DNA from 3 places in the Sulfurovum aggregans genome. Region 3 is predicted to be linked to each of the others. Evidence: riboswitches for the same ligand, from Rfam matches in the RefSeq annotation. Region 3 holds a riboswitch; each other region holds the start of a gene.
The links. Region 3 has a riboswitch for cyclic di-GMP ahead of ACZ48W_RS03735 (hypothetical protein). Riboswitches for the same ligand answer to the same signal wherever they lie in the genome.
Positions count from the first base shown of each region.

Region 1: linked by a shared signal. The riboswitch ahead of ACZ48W_RS04770 (CAP domain-containing protein) and the one ahead of ACZ48W_RS03735 (hypothetical protein) in region 3 are both predicted to bind cyclic di-GMP.
Region 2: linked by a shared signal. The riboswitch ahead of ACZ48W_RS01450 (hypothetical protein) and the one ahead of ACZ48W_RS03735 (hypothetical protein) in region 3 are both predicted to bind cyclic di-GMP.

Region 1 covers NZ_AP042387.1:968,622-974,090, reverse strand. Annotated here, with positions in the region: gene ACZ48W_RS04785 (hypothetical protein) at 1-177, shown strand, start outside; gene ACZ48W_RS04780 (globin domain-containing protein) at 265-762, opposite strand; gene ACZ48W_RS04775 (carbon-nitrogen hydrolase) at 809-1,681, opposite strand; cyclic di-GMP riboswitch class I at 1,785-1,861, shown strand; gene ACZ48W_RS04770 (CAP domain-containing protein) at 1,928-2,515, shown strand; gene ACZ48W_RS04765 (agmatine deiminase family protein) at 2,512-3,534, opposite strand; gene ACZ48W_RS04760 (hypothetical protein) at 3,512-3,649, opposite strand; gene ACZ48W_RS04755 (alanine racemase) at 3,690-4,694, shown strand; gene ACZ48W_RS04750 (Fic family protein) at 4,947-5,469, shown strand, end outside.
Region 2 covers NZ_AP042387.1:307,552-313,020, forward strand. Annotated here, with positions in the region: gene ACZ48W_RS01440 (cytochrome c biogenesis protein) at 1-12, opposite strand, end outside; gene polA (DNA polymerase I) at 105-2,801, opposite strand; cyclic di-GMP riboswitch class I at 2,900-2,974, shown strand; gene ACZ48W_RS01450 (hypothetical protein) at 3,020-3,406, shown strand; gene uvrA (excinuclease ABC subunit UvrA) at 3,440-5,469, opposite strand, start outside.
Region 3 covers NZ_AP042387.1:751,634-757,102, forward strand. Annotated here, with positions in the region: gene ACZ48W_RS03725 (RrF2 family transcriptional regulator) at 70-468, shown strand; gene ACZ48W_RS03730 (DHH family phosphoesterase) at 468-1,508, shown strand; cyclic di-GMP riboswitch class I at 1,643-1,717, shown strand; gene ACZ48W_RS03735 (hypothetical protein) at 1,835-3,451, shown strand; gene ACZ48W_RS03740 (DUF1501 domain-containing protein) at 3,461-4,837, shown strand; gene recR (recombination mediator RecR) at 4,874-5,443, opposite strand; gene ACZ48W_RS03750 (Dabb family protein) at 5,445-5,469, opposite strand, start outside.

The DNA of each region.
Region 1 (5,469 bases), 220 kb from region 3:
ATTACGGTAGATACAGCTTTTGGTATGATGAGTGAAATAATGGTACAGAATGAAACGGAAATTAAAACAAAACTTGTAGATACTTTAGATTACAGTGAAGCTGAAGCACAAACAAAATATGATGAAATGGTTTTAAAACTGGAAACAATGGAAGCTGCATTTGCACCAGCTTCTTAAGAAAAAGATTGAATAGAGTTCCATCCTTCTTACAGGATGGAATAGCATATCAAAGAGAACCTGGAACAGGTTCAGGCAGAGAGAAAATTATTTCTCTTCCGCTGCCTGTGTATATGCTGCATAATAGGTACTGCCGTCAGCAAAAGTATTGACAGTCAGTTTTGAGAAGTTTTCAAGGTAGCTCCAAAAATCTTCTATTAGTTTTTTATCTACATTTTCAAGCTCTTCAAGGGCTTCCCTCATAGTACCAAGCCACTCTATGCGTGATTTCTCAGTAATAGAAAAATCATCATGAAGCCTGATCATATATTCATTAAGCTCCATTCCTTTTGCTTCATCTTCATAGACTTTCGGTCCACCACAGATCTGGATGAAAAATTTGGTATTTTTAACTTTGACCGCTTCAAACTCTTCTTCATCTTGGGGAAAGAAGTGGGCGATATCACTCTCATAGATCTTGTCATAAAAGTTATACATGAGTTCTCGCATTCCATCTTCACCACCAATAGCCTCATAAAATGCTATAGCAGGGTTATGAAAGTGAACTTGTTCACCTTTTTTTACGGGGGTAATATCCATTGACATGATTGTTCCTTGGGAAAATATTTTTACGGATTATAATTAAAATAACTTAATCGCAGAAACGTTTTAATAGACAATTGTAATCTTCTATACGTCTATCCCGTAGAAATGGCCAGATGTCTCGTACTTCTTTGGTGCGTGCATGCGCTATATTTGCATAGAGAATGGTTTCACTTTCATTATCTGCCTGAGCTAACATCTCACCTTGTGCACCGCAGACAAAGGAATTACCCCAAAAGCGAATCCCTTTCATTACTCTACTGCTGTCGGCTTCAAATCCTACACGGTTACAGCTGACTACAGGGATACCATTAGCAATGGCATGGGAACGTTGTATGGTGATCCAACTTTCCAGTTGTCGTTGTTTCTCCTCTTGAGTATCTTCATCAAACCAGCCAATGGCTGTAGGGTAGATGAGAACTTCAGCCCCTTTGAGTGTCATAATACGAGCCGCTTCAGGATACCATTGATCCCAGCATACCAGTACACCAAGTTTACCAATAGAGGTTTGTATGGGTTCAAATCCAAGATCACCAGGGGTAAAGTAAAACTTTTCATAAAAACCAGGGTCATCAGGAATGTGCATTTTTCGGTATTTCCCTGCAATGGAGCCGTCTTTTTCAAAGACTACAGCAGTATTGTGGTAGAGACCCGGTGCACGTTTTTCAAAAAGTGAAATGACAAGTACAATACTGTTTTCTTTGGCAATACTGCTCCAAAACAATACATCTGCTTCAAAATCAGAAGCATATTCAAAAAAATTTGTATCTTCACTTTGGCAGAAGTACTCATTTTGATGCAATTCCTGCAGAACAATGAGTTCTGCACCATCTTGTGCAGCTTTTTGTATGTTTTGTGTACTTATATTGATAGTAGTATTTTTACTACCATGATATTGTTGTTGGATAAGAGCAATTTGCATAGGCTTTGCCTTTATTTTTCTGTTATTTTAGCATAAGCGTGAGAACTTTGGATTTATTTTATTTTAAATTAGTTTGTGATATTTTATAAAATAAGTTATTAAAAGTTGAAAAAGCCAAACCTGTTGTGAAGCAGGGACGGAAAGCCATGGATCTTTTAGAAAGATCGCCAGGTTGCCAGCGGTCTACACTGTGTATTCCCTCTTTTTCTTTTTAATCAATTCAATAGATGCAATAAAGGAGAGAGAATGTTTCGATATTCTTTTCTGATCATTATCGGTTTATTTACAATGGATGCCCATGCAGGTACGAATGAAACTACTCCTATAGATAGCAGATTCAATACTCCCTATCGTTATGACAGTGACCGTACTATGGTTAAATCGTATCTTGATGTGATCAATATACTCAGAAGCAAACCAAGAAGATGTGGACATAAGGGGGTATTTAAAGCAGCAATGCCTTTGAAATGGAGTGATAAGCTGCATCGGGCCGCTGCTGAACATGCTCATGATATGGCGACACATAATTTATCTCACCATGCGGGTTCCGGAAAATTGACAGATATTACAGGGAGACAAAAAGGGCATGCAAGCAGAGCGTCGGAACGCGGGAAATTTCATGGCTACACATACAGAAAGGCTTTTGCCTTTGCTGAAAATGTAGGTGCCGGGCAGAAAACCCTATCGGAAATTGTGAATGCATGGATGAAAAGTCCTTCCCATTGTGCCAATATCATGAGCCCGAATTTCAGGGAAATGGCATTGGCAAAAAGTACAAATCCAAAGGGGTATTACAAAACGTATTGGACGCTTGATCTTGGGTATAGGCGTTAATAAACAACCTGCATCGTAGAACAGTGGAGACTTCCTCCCTCTTCAATAAGTTTTAAACAATGTACAGGAATGATCTCTTTATCCGGAAATATCCCTTGAAATATCTCTCCGGCTTTTTTATCATTTTTATCATGATAGGCAGGGTAGATGAGTGCATCATTGGTAATGAGAAAATTGGCATAGGTAGCAGGTAGCCTTTCTCTTTCGTCATTATACTTTGCTTCGCACATAGGCAGAGGAATAAGGGTATAAGGATCTCCATTTTTTGTTTTAAATGTTTTGAGTTGTGCTTCCATCCTTTGTAATGATTCATAGTGTTCATCTTCTTTGTCATTACACTTGACATATACTATGGTTTCTTTGTTGACAAAGCGGGCTAAGGTATCTATGTGAGAGTCTGTGTCATCTCCGGCAAGATAACCATGGTCAAGCCATAGAATTCTATCAGCTCCAAGGTAGGTATTTAATTTTTCTTCTATCTCTTTTTTACTCAGTCCACCATTTCTATTTGGATTACAAAGGCACTCTGAAGTAGTGAGGACAGTCCCCTCTCCATCACTTTCTACAGAGCCTCCTTCAAGTACGAAATTGATTTTTTCAAGAGGAGTGACACCCATATAGCCTTTTTGATGTAAATGTTGATTGACACTGTTGTCAAGTGAAGCTTCAAATTTGCCTCCCCAGCCATCAAAAGTGAAGTCAAGCAGTTTAGTCTTGCCTTCTTCTTTGATACTGATGTATCCGTAGTCACGTATCCATGTATCATTGGTAGGTATCTCTATAAAAGTCATGTTTCGAGCAGAACAGAACATAGAAGAGATCTTTTCTTTGTCTTTACAGATGATGTAAACGGCTTCTCCATAAGCAATGGCTTGGGCGATACGGATAAAAGGTGAAAGAGCAGCTTCAAGATCATCTTTTGCCCAGTCTGTTTCTTCATGAGGAAAAGACATAAGTACAGCTCTCTGCTTCTCCCATTCAGCAGGCATTACTCTGTTAGTCAAGGTTACATTTTCCACTGACTCTACCCTCTTTGCTCTCTTTGATACTTTTCCTGAACTCTTTCACAAGAAATCCTGTAAAAATAAGTGTTGCAGCCATCCCAACAACAACTACGCCAGTAAACCAATCCATTTTAATCCCTTTTTACTTATTAAGCATGTATAATCCCTCTATGGCAACTATCACGATCAATAAAGAAAACTTCTATCATAATCTTAACCAAATTGCACTAAAAACCGGCTCGGTAGACAAGATCGCTATTGTTCTCAAAGACAATGCATATGGACATGGTCTGGAGCTTATGGCAAAACTTGCATCCCAGTTTGGCATTAAACATGCCGTAGTGAGAAAGAGTGTAGAGGCAGAGTCTATCAAAGCACTCTTTGAAACCGTTTTAGTTTTGGGTGACAAGATAGTAAAAGATGATAAGTGTTCTTTTGCTATCAATATCCTGAGTGATATTGTGAAAGCCCAAAAAGGTGCAAAAGTAGAGTTGAAAGTAGATACAGGAATGCATCGTAACGGTATAGCACTTGATGAGTTGGATGTTGCATTGGGACTGATAAAAGAACAAGGTTTGGATCTTGTGGGAGTGATGACCCATTTCCGCAGTGCAGATGAACTTGGTTCAGAACTTTTCTGGCAGCAGAAACGCTTTGAAGCAGTAAAAGAGCATGTGAAAAATGAAGGTTTCACCAATGTACGATTCCACTCGCATAACTCAGCAGCTATCCTGCGCAGTAAACATTTTGATGAAGATCTGGTTCGAGTAGGGATAGGGGCTTACGGTTATAATGAACTGCCTCTTTCTTTTGATGAAGTAATACTTAAACCGGTACTCACCCTCCATGCAAAAAAGACCTCTACTCGAGTACTGAAAAAAGGGGAAAGAGTAGGGTACGGAGGAGATTTTATTGCTCCTAAAGAGATGACGGTTTCTACGTATGATCTGGGTTATGGGGATGGTTGGTGCAGAGGTAACTCCGGGCAACCCTACAGTACAGCAGAAGGACTCCCTATACTCGGACGTGTCTCTATGGATTTCATTGTACTTGAATCTACCAAAGAAGAGGTGTGTGTGATGAATGATGCAAAAGAAGCTGCGAAACAGTTTGGAACGATTAGTTATGAAGTGACAACAGCATTAAGTTCTGATATTGAAAGAAAAATAATCTAAAGAAGAATTTTATATTTGAAGTTTTTAATTTTGGTGGAGATGAGGGGGAATTTTACTTCCCCTCTACACCGTGCTTTGCGAGACTAGGCTCTAAATCGTGTACCAATTCGTGTACCACTTCAAACATTTTGCATCTTATCTGCCAAAATAGATAAAGAGTTATTGTATCTTTGAGCTACTTAAATTTGACAATCAGCTCATATTATGATACGATTATCTAAATTAATCAGCTCACACAGACCAAGGATAGAGATGGGAAATGAAAAAATATGGATATGGCAAGATGATACATATCCTCATTTCAAATATGATAAAACCAAATTGAGTAAAAGCCTGTTGTCTATGAGTCAAAATAGTGGCAGACTAGATGGCATACTTACCATGCTCGGAGTTCAAAAAAGCAACGCTCTTAAAGTGGAATCTTCTATCAATGAAATAGTCACCTCCTCCCAAATAGAAGGAGAGGTCTTAGACCGTCAGAGTGTTCGTTCATCGATTCTAAAAAAGATAGATGGTAGGGCTATAAAAAAAGATACTTCTACAAAACATACAGATGGGCTTGTGGCTATGTTTATGGATAGCAGTACAAATAGCTCACCACTTACTATAGAGCGTCTTAATGGGTGGCACAATACTCTATTTCCTGATGGATATAGCGGACTGTATAAAATAAATGTTGCAAAATTTAGAGAAGAGGAGATGTCTGTCGTTTCCTATAAAGGAGGAAGAGAACAGACCCACTATATCGCACCCCCTCCAGATATTTTAGATAAAG
Region 2 (5,469 bases), 440 kb from region 3:
ATGTTTTAACATGGTTTAAAATCCTTCTATACGCATAAATTTCAAATTAATAAGAAGCGATTATAGCTCATGTATGCTAACGGAATGTTAATTAGGAAGATATCTTACTTAAGTTCACCCCAACTATCTCCAACACTCACAGAACACTCCAAAGGTACATCAAGCTCTAATACATTTTCCATTGTATGTACAAAACGTTTAGATATCTCCTCTACGCTTTCCTCTTTGATCTCAAAGATAAGTTCATCATGTATTTGAAGCAGCATAAAGGCATTTAGTTTTTCATCTTGTATCATCGCATCTATCTGATTCATAGAGAGTTTTATCAGATCAGCAGCACTCCCTTGGAAAACTGTATTGACTGACTCACGCATAAACGCTGCTTTTTGCATACCGTTGGCACTCTCATAGTCAAAGAGTCGTCTTCTACCTAGTATGGTCTCTACGTAACCATCTATCTTTACTCTCTCCTGGATACCCTCTAAGAAGTTTTTTACAGTAGGGAATGATGCAAAGTAATTGATGATAATCTCTTTAGCCTCACTAGAACTAATACCTAACTCATCAGAGAGTTTTTTAGGCCCCATCCCGTAAAGTAGTCCAAAGTTAACTGATTTGGCAAAATTTCGTTTCTCTTTAGCTTCATCTTCACCAAAAAGTTTTACTGCTGTAGCCATGTGGATATCAATATTATTATTGAAAGCCTCCATTAAAGCAGCATCTTTTGAAAAGTGTGCAAGCAGGCGAAGCTCGATTTGCGAGTAGTCTATACTGACTAATTTGTATCCCTCTCTGGCTACGAATGCCTCTCTCACAGAACGTCCAAGTGCAGAGCGTACAGGGATGTTTTGCAGGTTAGGGTCACGTGAGCTTAAACGACCGGTTGCTGTACCCGTTTGTACAAAAGAGGTATAGATACGACTCTCTTCATCCTTCTTGGCAAGTTTAAGTAATGGATCTACATAGGTAGAGAGTATTTTCTGGTACTCCCGATACTCAAGTATCTTTTCTATAACAGGATGCTCTCCCTTAAGGGACTGAAGTACAGCTTCATTGGTGCTGTACCCTGTTTTTGTTTTCTTGCCACCTTTGAGTCCTATCTGTTGGAACAGTACCACACCGAGTTGCTGAGTAGATTTGATATTGAACTCAGACCCGCTCAGTGCATAGATCTCTTGCGTTAAAGTTGCAAGGTCCCCACTTAATGTTTTTTGCAAACTATGTAGTTTTGACTGGTCTACTCTTATCCCTAAGCGTTCCATACGGATAAGTACATTGATAAAAGGATACTCCACATTTTTTGCTTCTGTTAAAAGAGGTGTCAGAGAACTAAGCTCCATCTTCTTTTTGATGGCACCATAGAGCAGATAGGTCATCCAGGCATCTTCAGCTGCATAAAAAGTCGCGTCATCTATGGAAACAGCGGAAAAATCTTCCCCTTTTTTCACCATCTCTTTAAACGGTTTCATATCATACTTAAAGAACTTCTTTGCCAAAGTATCAAGTCCTACTTTGCTTCCGGGATCTGAAAGCCATGCCATGATCATCGTATCTGCATAAGGGGTGACCTCATCAAGACCGTACTGGTTGTAGAGCAAAGAGAGATCAAACTTTAGATTTTGCCCTACGACTTTATGTTTCAGTAGTTTTTTGAGTGATACGATCGCATCATCTATGTGTACCTGTTCTCCTACACCAAGATAACTATGTCCTACAGGTACATAATATGCCTTATCTGTTGCCGTACAAAAACTAAATCCGACCATCTTTGCTACTTTGGTATCCAAGCCTGTAGTTTCTGTATCAAAAGCTAAGATTGTGTCATTTTCAATATTTTCTATGACGCTGTCCAACTTCTCTTTGCTGTCTAAAGTGACTGCTTCAAAACTGAGTATCGGCTCTTTTGGCTTGGGCTTGACCACATCACTGCAACCTGCTTCATTCTGCCCTACTTGTGCCTTTTTGATCGCCTGTTTCATCTCATACTGTTCGAATTCATCTAGCAGACAGCTCAAATAATTTCTGTCTTCAAAGACAAAACTCTCAAGATCAAGATCTTTAAATACATCTGTTCTCATAGTTACCAGTTCACGTGACAAAAAGGCTTTCTCTTTACTCTCCAGTAAGAGCTTTTGTATACGAGGGGTTCCACATTTTTCAATATTGGCATAAATATTCTCAAGAGTATGAAATTCATTGATCAGTTTTGCCGCTCCTTTGACTCCTATTCCTTTAACTCCAGGAACATTATCCGAGCTGTCTCCTACTATTGCCTGAAAGTCAACAAAATCTTTAGGATTTACCCCGAATTTTTCTATACATGCCTGCTCATCTACCTCTTTTTTCTTTACAGAATCATACATTACGACCATACCGTCATCAATAAGCTGATAAAGATCTTTATCATGCGAAACAATACGTACTTTCATTCCCTGTTCTTTGGCGAACTTTGTCACTGTAGTGATCACATCATCTGCTTCATATCCTTCACGGGAAAGGTTTGCAAACCCCATCTGTTCTATCCATTCTATGGCAATAGGAAGTTGCTTTGTCAAGTCTTCAGGAGGTGCTTCACGATTTGCTTTATATTCCGGATAAAGTTCATTTCGAAATGTTTTCCCTTTACTGTCAAGTGCAAATACCAAATAATCTGTACTGTGATCACGATGGAGTGAATCGACAAGATTTATAAATCCTGTCAGCAACCCTGTAGGAAAGCCTTCCGAATTACGTAAAGGAGGAAGTGCAAAATAAGAGCGAAAGAAAAAGCCGAATGTATCTATAATAGTGATTGTTTTCAAAAGAAAGCCTATTTTTTTATGTATTTTAACCTATTAACTGTTATTTCTATCTTGATTTAATTTAATATTAATATATTAATTGTTACTATCTATATATATGTAAATAAAGCCAAACTATTTGTGAAAATAGGACGGAAAACCACGGGTCTTCTTAAGGCAGCCGGGTTGTTCAGATCAGCACTTGAATAAATATTGCAATAGCAAAAAGGAGTGGCCCTATGAGCTCATCAACTCATATAATGCATGCAACCGTAACGCATCCCCCATTAAAAAAAACTATCAGATCATCTACAAAGTTCTCACAAAAAGAAGTTCATTTTTCAGACACACCTCTTTTTTTCCCCCAAGGTCTTGAAAAACCGTTTTTAGCCATCTATTTTATTTCACTGCCTTATTTGGCCGGTCTTCTTTTTCTTCTCTTTTATATTGCCGGAGGAGAACCTAAACTCTTTTTTTCTCTCTTTGAACACTCCTCTTTTATCTTGACCTGGGCCATAGGATATGAAGTAATAGCATGTTTTATTATGCTTTATATTGTTAAACTGGGTCTGAATTTTGCTTATGAAAGTCAAAAAAAGGGGAAAAAACAGTTTCGTCGTCCGTGATGGCTGTCTAAACTAAAATGGCAAAGAGTGATGCTATAGCAACTCTTTGGCCAGATACTCACCGGTATAACTTCCCGTCTGTTCATACTCCTCAGCCAACTTCTCCGGAGAACCCGTCGCAATAATAAGTCCCCCCTTGTTTCCACCTTCCGGTCCCATATCTATGATGTAATCTGCATTTTTAACCATATCCAGATTATGTTCGATCACCACTACCGAATTACCCAATTCAACAAGATGATGCAGTACACCGGTCAGTCTGTCTACATCTGCGAAATGAAGTCCGGTAGTAGGTTCATCCAAAATATACAGGGTTTTCCCTGTATCTTTACGGCTTAACTCTTTGCTGAGCTTGATACGCTGTGCCTCACCACCTGAAAGTGTAGTTGCATTTTGCCCAAGTGTAATGTAGTCCAAACCTACATCTGTCAGTGTCTTGAGCTTAACAGCTATAGCAGGAATGGCTTTGAAGAACTCTAATGCCTCCCCTACACTCATAGCCAATACATCAGCAATAGACTTCCCTTTATACAACACTTCTCTTGTCTGTGCATTATAACGCGTACCATCACAGGCGTCACAGCTTACAAGCACATCCGGCAAAAAGTGCATCTCTATCTTGATCTGTCCGTCACCCTGACACTTCTCACATCGTCCGCCTTTGACATTAAAAGAGAAACGTCCTATTTTGTAGCCTCTCAATTCTGCTTCTTTCGTTTGTGCAAAAAGTTTACGTATCTCATCCATGATACCTGTATAGGTTGCAGGGTTTGAGCGCGGAGTTCGTCCTATAGGGCTTTGATCAAGATAGATGACTTTATCAAGTTTCTCAAGTCCTGTGATCTCTACACCATCTACTTTATTGACCTTTCTTGCATGGTTAAGCAGCTCTCTTGCTACAGGAAGTAAAGTTTGAAGTATCAGTGAACTTTTACCGCTTCCGCTTACACCCGTGATGCACACAAGGTTCCTGAGCGGTATCTTTGCATCAAGTTTTTCAATGTTATTCAGGGTTACATTTTTTATCTCTATCCACTCTTTTTGCGGGTTGTCATGGCTATAAGCTATCTCTTTTTTACCATAAAGATAGTCAGCCGTAAGTGTTTTGGCACGTGAAAGTTTCTTTGCATCCCCTGCAAAGACTATCTCTCCACCAAACTCTCCTGCACCGGGACCTATATCTATGATAAAATCCGCTGCAAGAATCGTCTCTTTATCATGCTCTACTACGATAACAGAGTTTCCCTTATCCCGCAGAGAGTTCAATGTACGAATCAGTTTCATGGTATCGCGTTCATGCAATCCGATACTGGGCTCATCCAGTACATACATCACACCTGTAAGTCCCGAACCTATTTGTGAAGCAATACGGATACGCTGTGCCTCACCTCCGGAAATGGTTCTTGCATCACGATTTAACGAAATATATCCCAATCCAACATCATACAAAAAGAAGAGTCTCTCCTGAAGTTCTTTAAGTATAGACTCTGCTATCATCTTTTGCTGTTCACTCAAATGAGAAAAACTCTTCTCGTCGGCAAAATAAGCATAAGATTTTTCAATAGGCATATCAATAATATCAGCAATATTCTTGCCCTCTATCTTCACAGCCAAAGAGCGTGGTCTAAGTCTGTGTCCGTTACATTTGTCACATACTTTTTCGGTCATATATTCAGAGAGGTCTTTCTCATCTTTGAACATATCATGTGCAAACTTCACAACCCCCGGCCATTCACGTTTGAGTTTATGACGCTTCCATGTAAAATCAACCGTACCGCCGATACCATAAAGTATAGCTTTTTGTTGATATTCAGGAAGTTCACCGTAAGGTATTTTAATGTCAATATCATTTTGTTCACAAAAAGCATTGAGAAATTTAGTATAGTAACTCTTATTAAAACCGTACATGATTTTGACTGCACCCTTCTCAATAGAGAGTTCTTGGTCTATGACCTTTTTGAGGTCTATGGCATAACGGATCCCCAACCCATCACAGGCAGGACAAGCACCTTTTGGTGAATTAAATGAAAAGCTTACGGGCTCCAAAGGTTCAAAACTCAACT
Region 3 (5,469 bases):
TAACTTAGAGTAAAATACTCCTAATTAACTCAATCCTATATAATTATAGATAAGGATCAAAGGCTTACAATGTTATTAACACGCGCGAGTGAATATGCACTACTCTCTTTAGACAGTATACGGAAATCAGATAAACCTATCGGTGCAGAGCAATTGGCAAATGAACTTAGTATACCTAAAAGTTTCCTTGCTAAGATTTTACAGAGTCTTGCTAAACAAGGTATTTTGGAGTCACGCAAAGGTGCGCATGGTGGTTTCGTCCTTGCCCAAGATATAAATGAGATCACTATCACCAATGTTATACTTGCAGCAGAGGGTAAGCCCCCTGCCGTATTTGACTGTACCAGCTATTCGCATACTTGTCCACATGGTACCATAGGCACCTGCGCTATCTCTCCATTCTTGGCTAATTTTCAAACCAAGATAGATGACTTCCTCAATGGTCTTACCTTGGGAGACATACTTTAATGCAGCAACATATTTACCATCTCTCTCATATAGATCTTGACGGCTATGGGTGTCAGTACCTCTCTACGCAATGCTTTAAGAAGATCGAATGCTATAATGCGAACTACGGTCCGGAAGTTACTGCCCGCCTTGAAGAAATAGTGAAACAAATAGAACAGGACAAATTTATACAAGGTAATGATACAGAAAGACTTATTCTTATTACGGATCTCAATCTTACGACAAAAGAAGGGAACTGGATAGAAAAAGAAGCTATACGTATCGGTGCGAAGCTTCAACTTCTTGACCACCATGCAACAGGAGCTGTTGCAGCTGAGAAGTTTGCCTGGTATACCCTTGATACTTCACGTTCTGCTACACTCATTACTTATGACTGGCTGCAACAACATTACGGATTCGATAAAGAACAAAAATTGGCTACCATTGTAAAAGCGGTCAATGCCATTGATATTTGGGTCAATGACGATCCTCTTTTTGAGTACGGTAAAGTAATGCTGGGGATGATCTCCGGGGTAAGAGAGATCAATCGTATTTTATTTCCGGCTCAAGACAGAGCGTTTAAACTCTCCATGCTGGAGGAAGCAAAAAACAGAGTCAATACTCCTGCTGCTCCCATCAAACTGGATGATGATCTGCATCAGATCAAAAAATCCTTTTTTAAACAGCAGGAGAATAATACAAAAGACAATCTTGTAGCTTCTTATGTCACTGATCTTTTAACCAAAGACAAACAGCGTCTTACTATAGAATACAAAGGATACAAAGGTATTCTCGGATATAACGTAGGTAATGCATCTATTATAGGAAATGCCTGTATGGTTGCAAATCCTGACTATGACTTCTATATGGATATAAATTTCAGAGGGCATTTTTCCTTACGCAGCAATAATAAACTGGATGTCTCCCAAATGGCAGCACATATCGGGAATGGCGGCGGCCATCCCAATGCAAGCGGAGGGAAAATAGAAGGCTACAAAGACTCTTTTGTTTATGCTGATGTACGTAAGTTTGTACAGAACTATATTAATGAAAAAAAATAAATCATGATAAAGTGAAAGTATCCCTCTTAAAATCTATTTAATATAAAACCGTTATACTTACAAAAATATTGGCATATTTATTGCAGGAAATAAAAGTCTGCAAGTAATAGTATGCCGATCTTCTTACTTCTATACGATGATAAAGCTAAACCTATCGCGAGGCAGGGGCAGAAAGCTATGGGTCTCATTGAGATTGCCAGGTTACCGATAGATCGCAATAAATAGAGGGCATGAATATAATTTCATGAACTGTTCTATACTCTTTCTCTCCATAATCTTATGCATATATCGATGTCCCTATATTTTATTTTATACAAAGGATCGACATGCAGCTCTTTCAAAAAATGTACAAATTCATACTTGTTTTTTCTCTTTTTCTCTTTCTATCTAACTGCGGTGGAGGCGGTAGTAGTAGTGGAGGAGGAACAGAAGATGAAACGACAAAGGTCTATGGTATTACTTTAGATGCTACTCCTTTATCCTATTCCCAATTTGGGCTTCAGGCATTAACCAATAATGAATTTAATGCTCTTTCTATAGAAGATCAGTATAAAGTTGCTGTTAAACTTTATGCTACCCTTTTTTACGGAAGTTCTCTCAGTGAACTCAATGCAAGTATTCAATCCGGTATCTTTATCAGCCAGACACAGGAAAAATTTGATCAGACAAATGATCCTTCAGAACTGGCTTCGGTAGAAGAGCATTTATATGATTATCAGGGCTGGGGTACCGGGGAGGTCATGGTACCAATGCTTGCCAGGCTCTTCCACCTTTCTCCGGGGAAAGAGTATCTGAACCGATGGGCGGCTTATATCTTGACACAAACCATTCTTTTTTCTCCTGCTTACGAACTTGATACTGTCTACAGCATTGATGCTATGAATGTATACAACAGTTTAGTAAGAGATTTTGACGATGATCTCAGTCTGCAATGGGTAACATTCAAACATATGATAACAGATGAGAACTGGAGAAGATTCAGAAGCCCTGAAGACAACGGAAGAGAGATGCTCGAGATATTTCTCATGGATTTCAATGATGCTCATGTACCTCTTGCTGCAAAAGCTTTGCAGAATTGGCAACTTGATAAAAATACAAATACCCTGATCATTACATTAGATGAAAATACAGAAGCCATTACCACCCTTTTTCCCAATATGACCATCTATAACGGTACAAACTTTTACAGTGCACTTGTTCTCCAGCCGGAATTTCTTGGCACGGTCAGTCGGAGATTGGTTGATATCTATTTTCCCAATCATACAGAGACACAAAGAGATACTATTGTAAACCAAATCGTTTCCAGCAATCCTACCTCATGGACAGGACTGTTAAAACAGATCATCTACTCCAAAGAGTATCTGCTTTATTCAGAAAAAACAAGAACATTTGAAGAGAGCTTCTTTCCTATCGCAAAAACATTGGAGTGGCATCCTCACCAGTATTCATTCTATTATATTTATGACCGATTGAATAAAATGCATCAATCAACTATGAGATATAAATTGGGTAGAAAAACGGAAGTTCCTCTTGATTCCCAATCTTTTGCCTGGTTCCATAAGACCATAAGAGAACATGTCATGATCAACTATGAAACCAATACGTCTTTTGAATCATGGGATGATGGGTGGACATTAACAAGTATCTATCAGTCACTTCCTGCAGAAGCAGATACCAAAGAAAAAGTAGCAGAGCATATTGTTCATACACTTTTTATTCCACTCATTGGCAGAGATGCAACCCTTACAGAACTACAGTTCTTTCAAGATATGATCGATGAAGACAAATATGACAGTATAACATTCCGAAGTTTCCCATGGATCAGTCTTATAGGCAATGATGATCTGCAGGATGATCTTGAAGAGCGTGGTTATTTTGCTGCAATGGTACTGGATTATATTTCACGTCTTAGTGCTATATATTCATTTGATAAGAAAGAATAGGAGAAGGACATGAACAAGTATACTATAAATCAAGAAGAACACATAAACAGAAGAACTTTTCTCAAAGGTGTAGGTGCTCTCGGTATTTCTGCTGTATTGCCTTATAGTGCCAATGCTGCTGACCTGGATTACGAACAGATAAATTTCGATCCTGATATTTATACTGACAATAATGCCCAAACCATTATTGTATATCTTTACGGTGGTCCTTCTGAACTTGCAGGAAATCTTACCAATATGACAGAGATCAATGCACAAAGTCAGAATCCATATCCTTTAAATGAAATAACAGCAACTGCCAATCATTTCTGGGAAGAGGCCGGAGGGAACACTATGGAGTTCCTTTTAAGTAATGAAAAAATGAACCTTTTCCGTACATGTTACAGAACGGTAGATGATCTTAAAGCACATGGGGAATGTACCTCTCAGGCACAGCGTGGGAAAAATACTGATGGTGGTGCCGGTATTATTTCAAATCTGGCCTCCATACTTTATCACAAAGGTGCCATCACCGAACCAACAGGATCAGACGACATAGGTAAAAGTATTCCTTTTGTCACGATGGAAGGGGAATCGATCTTATTCAGAGAGGATGATCTTAACTTGAATTCTTTTTTAAAACCGGTTGCTTTCGGAAGTGATTCAGATAATCCATATAAAAGAAACGGATGGTTCGACAGCCATATCATGAATAATGATACCAATACTACATTGGGACAAATGATGGATACCATGGCACAGAGTTTCAATCCTGAAGGCAAGATCAAAGAAGCTTTTGACAAAAGAGCCATTCTCGAAAAATTCAGTGATGAGATCAATGCGTTGGAGCTTCCTCCTGGTGTCGTTTATCCCGATAACAATACTTTTTCAGACAGACTACAGTTAGCTATGAAACTTCTTATCCATAATCCTTATACCAAAGTAGTCAGTATAGGAAGCCCGGGTCTTGGAGGCTGGGATGACCATTCCAATGCAATTGATAATTATACTGACAGAATGCAGGATCTTATGAATGCTATTGCAGCTGCAGTCAATCATATGAATGTTGAAGGAAGATCCAATATTAATATTGTAGTCTTTGGTGAATTCGGTCGTAATGTCAATTATAACAATTCAGAAGGGTGGGATCACGGGAACAACCAAAATGTCTATTGGTTCGGAGGCAGTGATTATATGAATCATCTTGGTATTGTAGGGGAAACGGAAATTACAGGAACAGGTGATAACAATCGCCTCTATACCAGACCAAAAAATTTCGGACAGGTAGGAGAGTCATACCATTTTCAAGTTTTCAGTATTGCTGCTACGATCTATAAAATGTATGGGATCACCAATCCCGAAATATTGACAGATAACAATCCTCCTATCAATGGTCTGTTAACGTAAAGATAAAAAAGCACATTACCGGCCTTTTTATCATAATCATATCTTCACTCTCGCTTCTAAAGCACGTGAGAGTGACATCACATCTATATTTTCCAATTCTACACCGGTAGGGACACCCTGTGCTATCTTGGTAAAGTTTATTGACAGACCTTTGAGCTTGTCTTCTATATAGAGGATCATCGTATCTGTAGCAATACTGGGAGGAAATGCGAAGATGATCTCATCTACACCTCCAACTGCATAGAAGAGATGTGCTTCATCAAGGTCCCGTACTTCCGAGACCACATAATAGACCCCGTTAAACTGCCTGCTTTCCTCTATGGTCAAAATATCTTTTGCACTTTGCACGATACAGAGTTTGGAACTGTCACGGTAGGGGTCAGAACAAATAGAACAGAGTTCATCTTCACTCATATTATGGCATTTGCTGCATTTTTGTATACTGTTCACACCTGTTTCAAGCGCATGTGCCAGTTTCATTGCAGCAAACCCGTCTTCCATCACGGCATGATAGGCTAAACGTATAGCAGTTTTTTTACCTATAGAGGGTAGAGAACCAAAAGCCTCTACCAAATTTTCAAAAGCCTCTATCTTGTAATTTTTCATATTATTCTTTTTCGTAATCCACAACT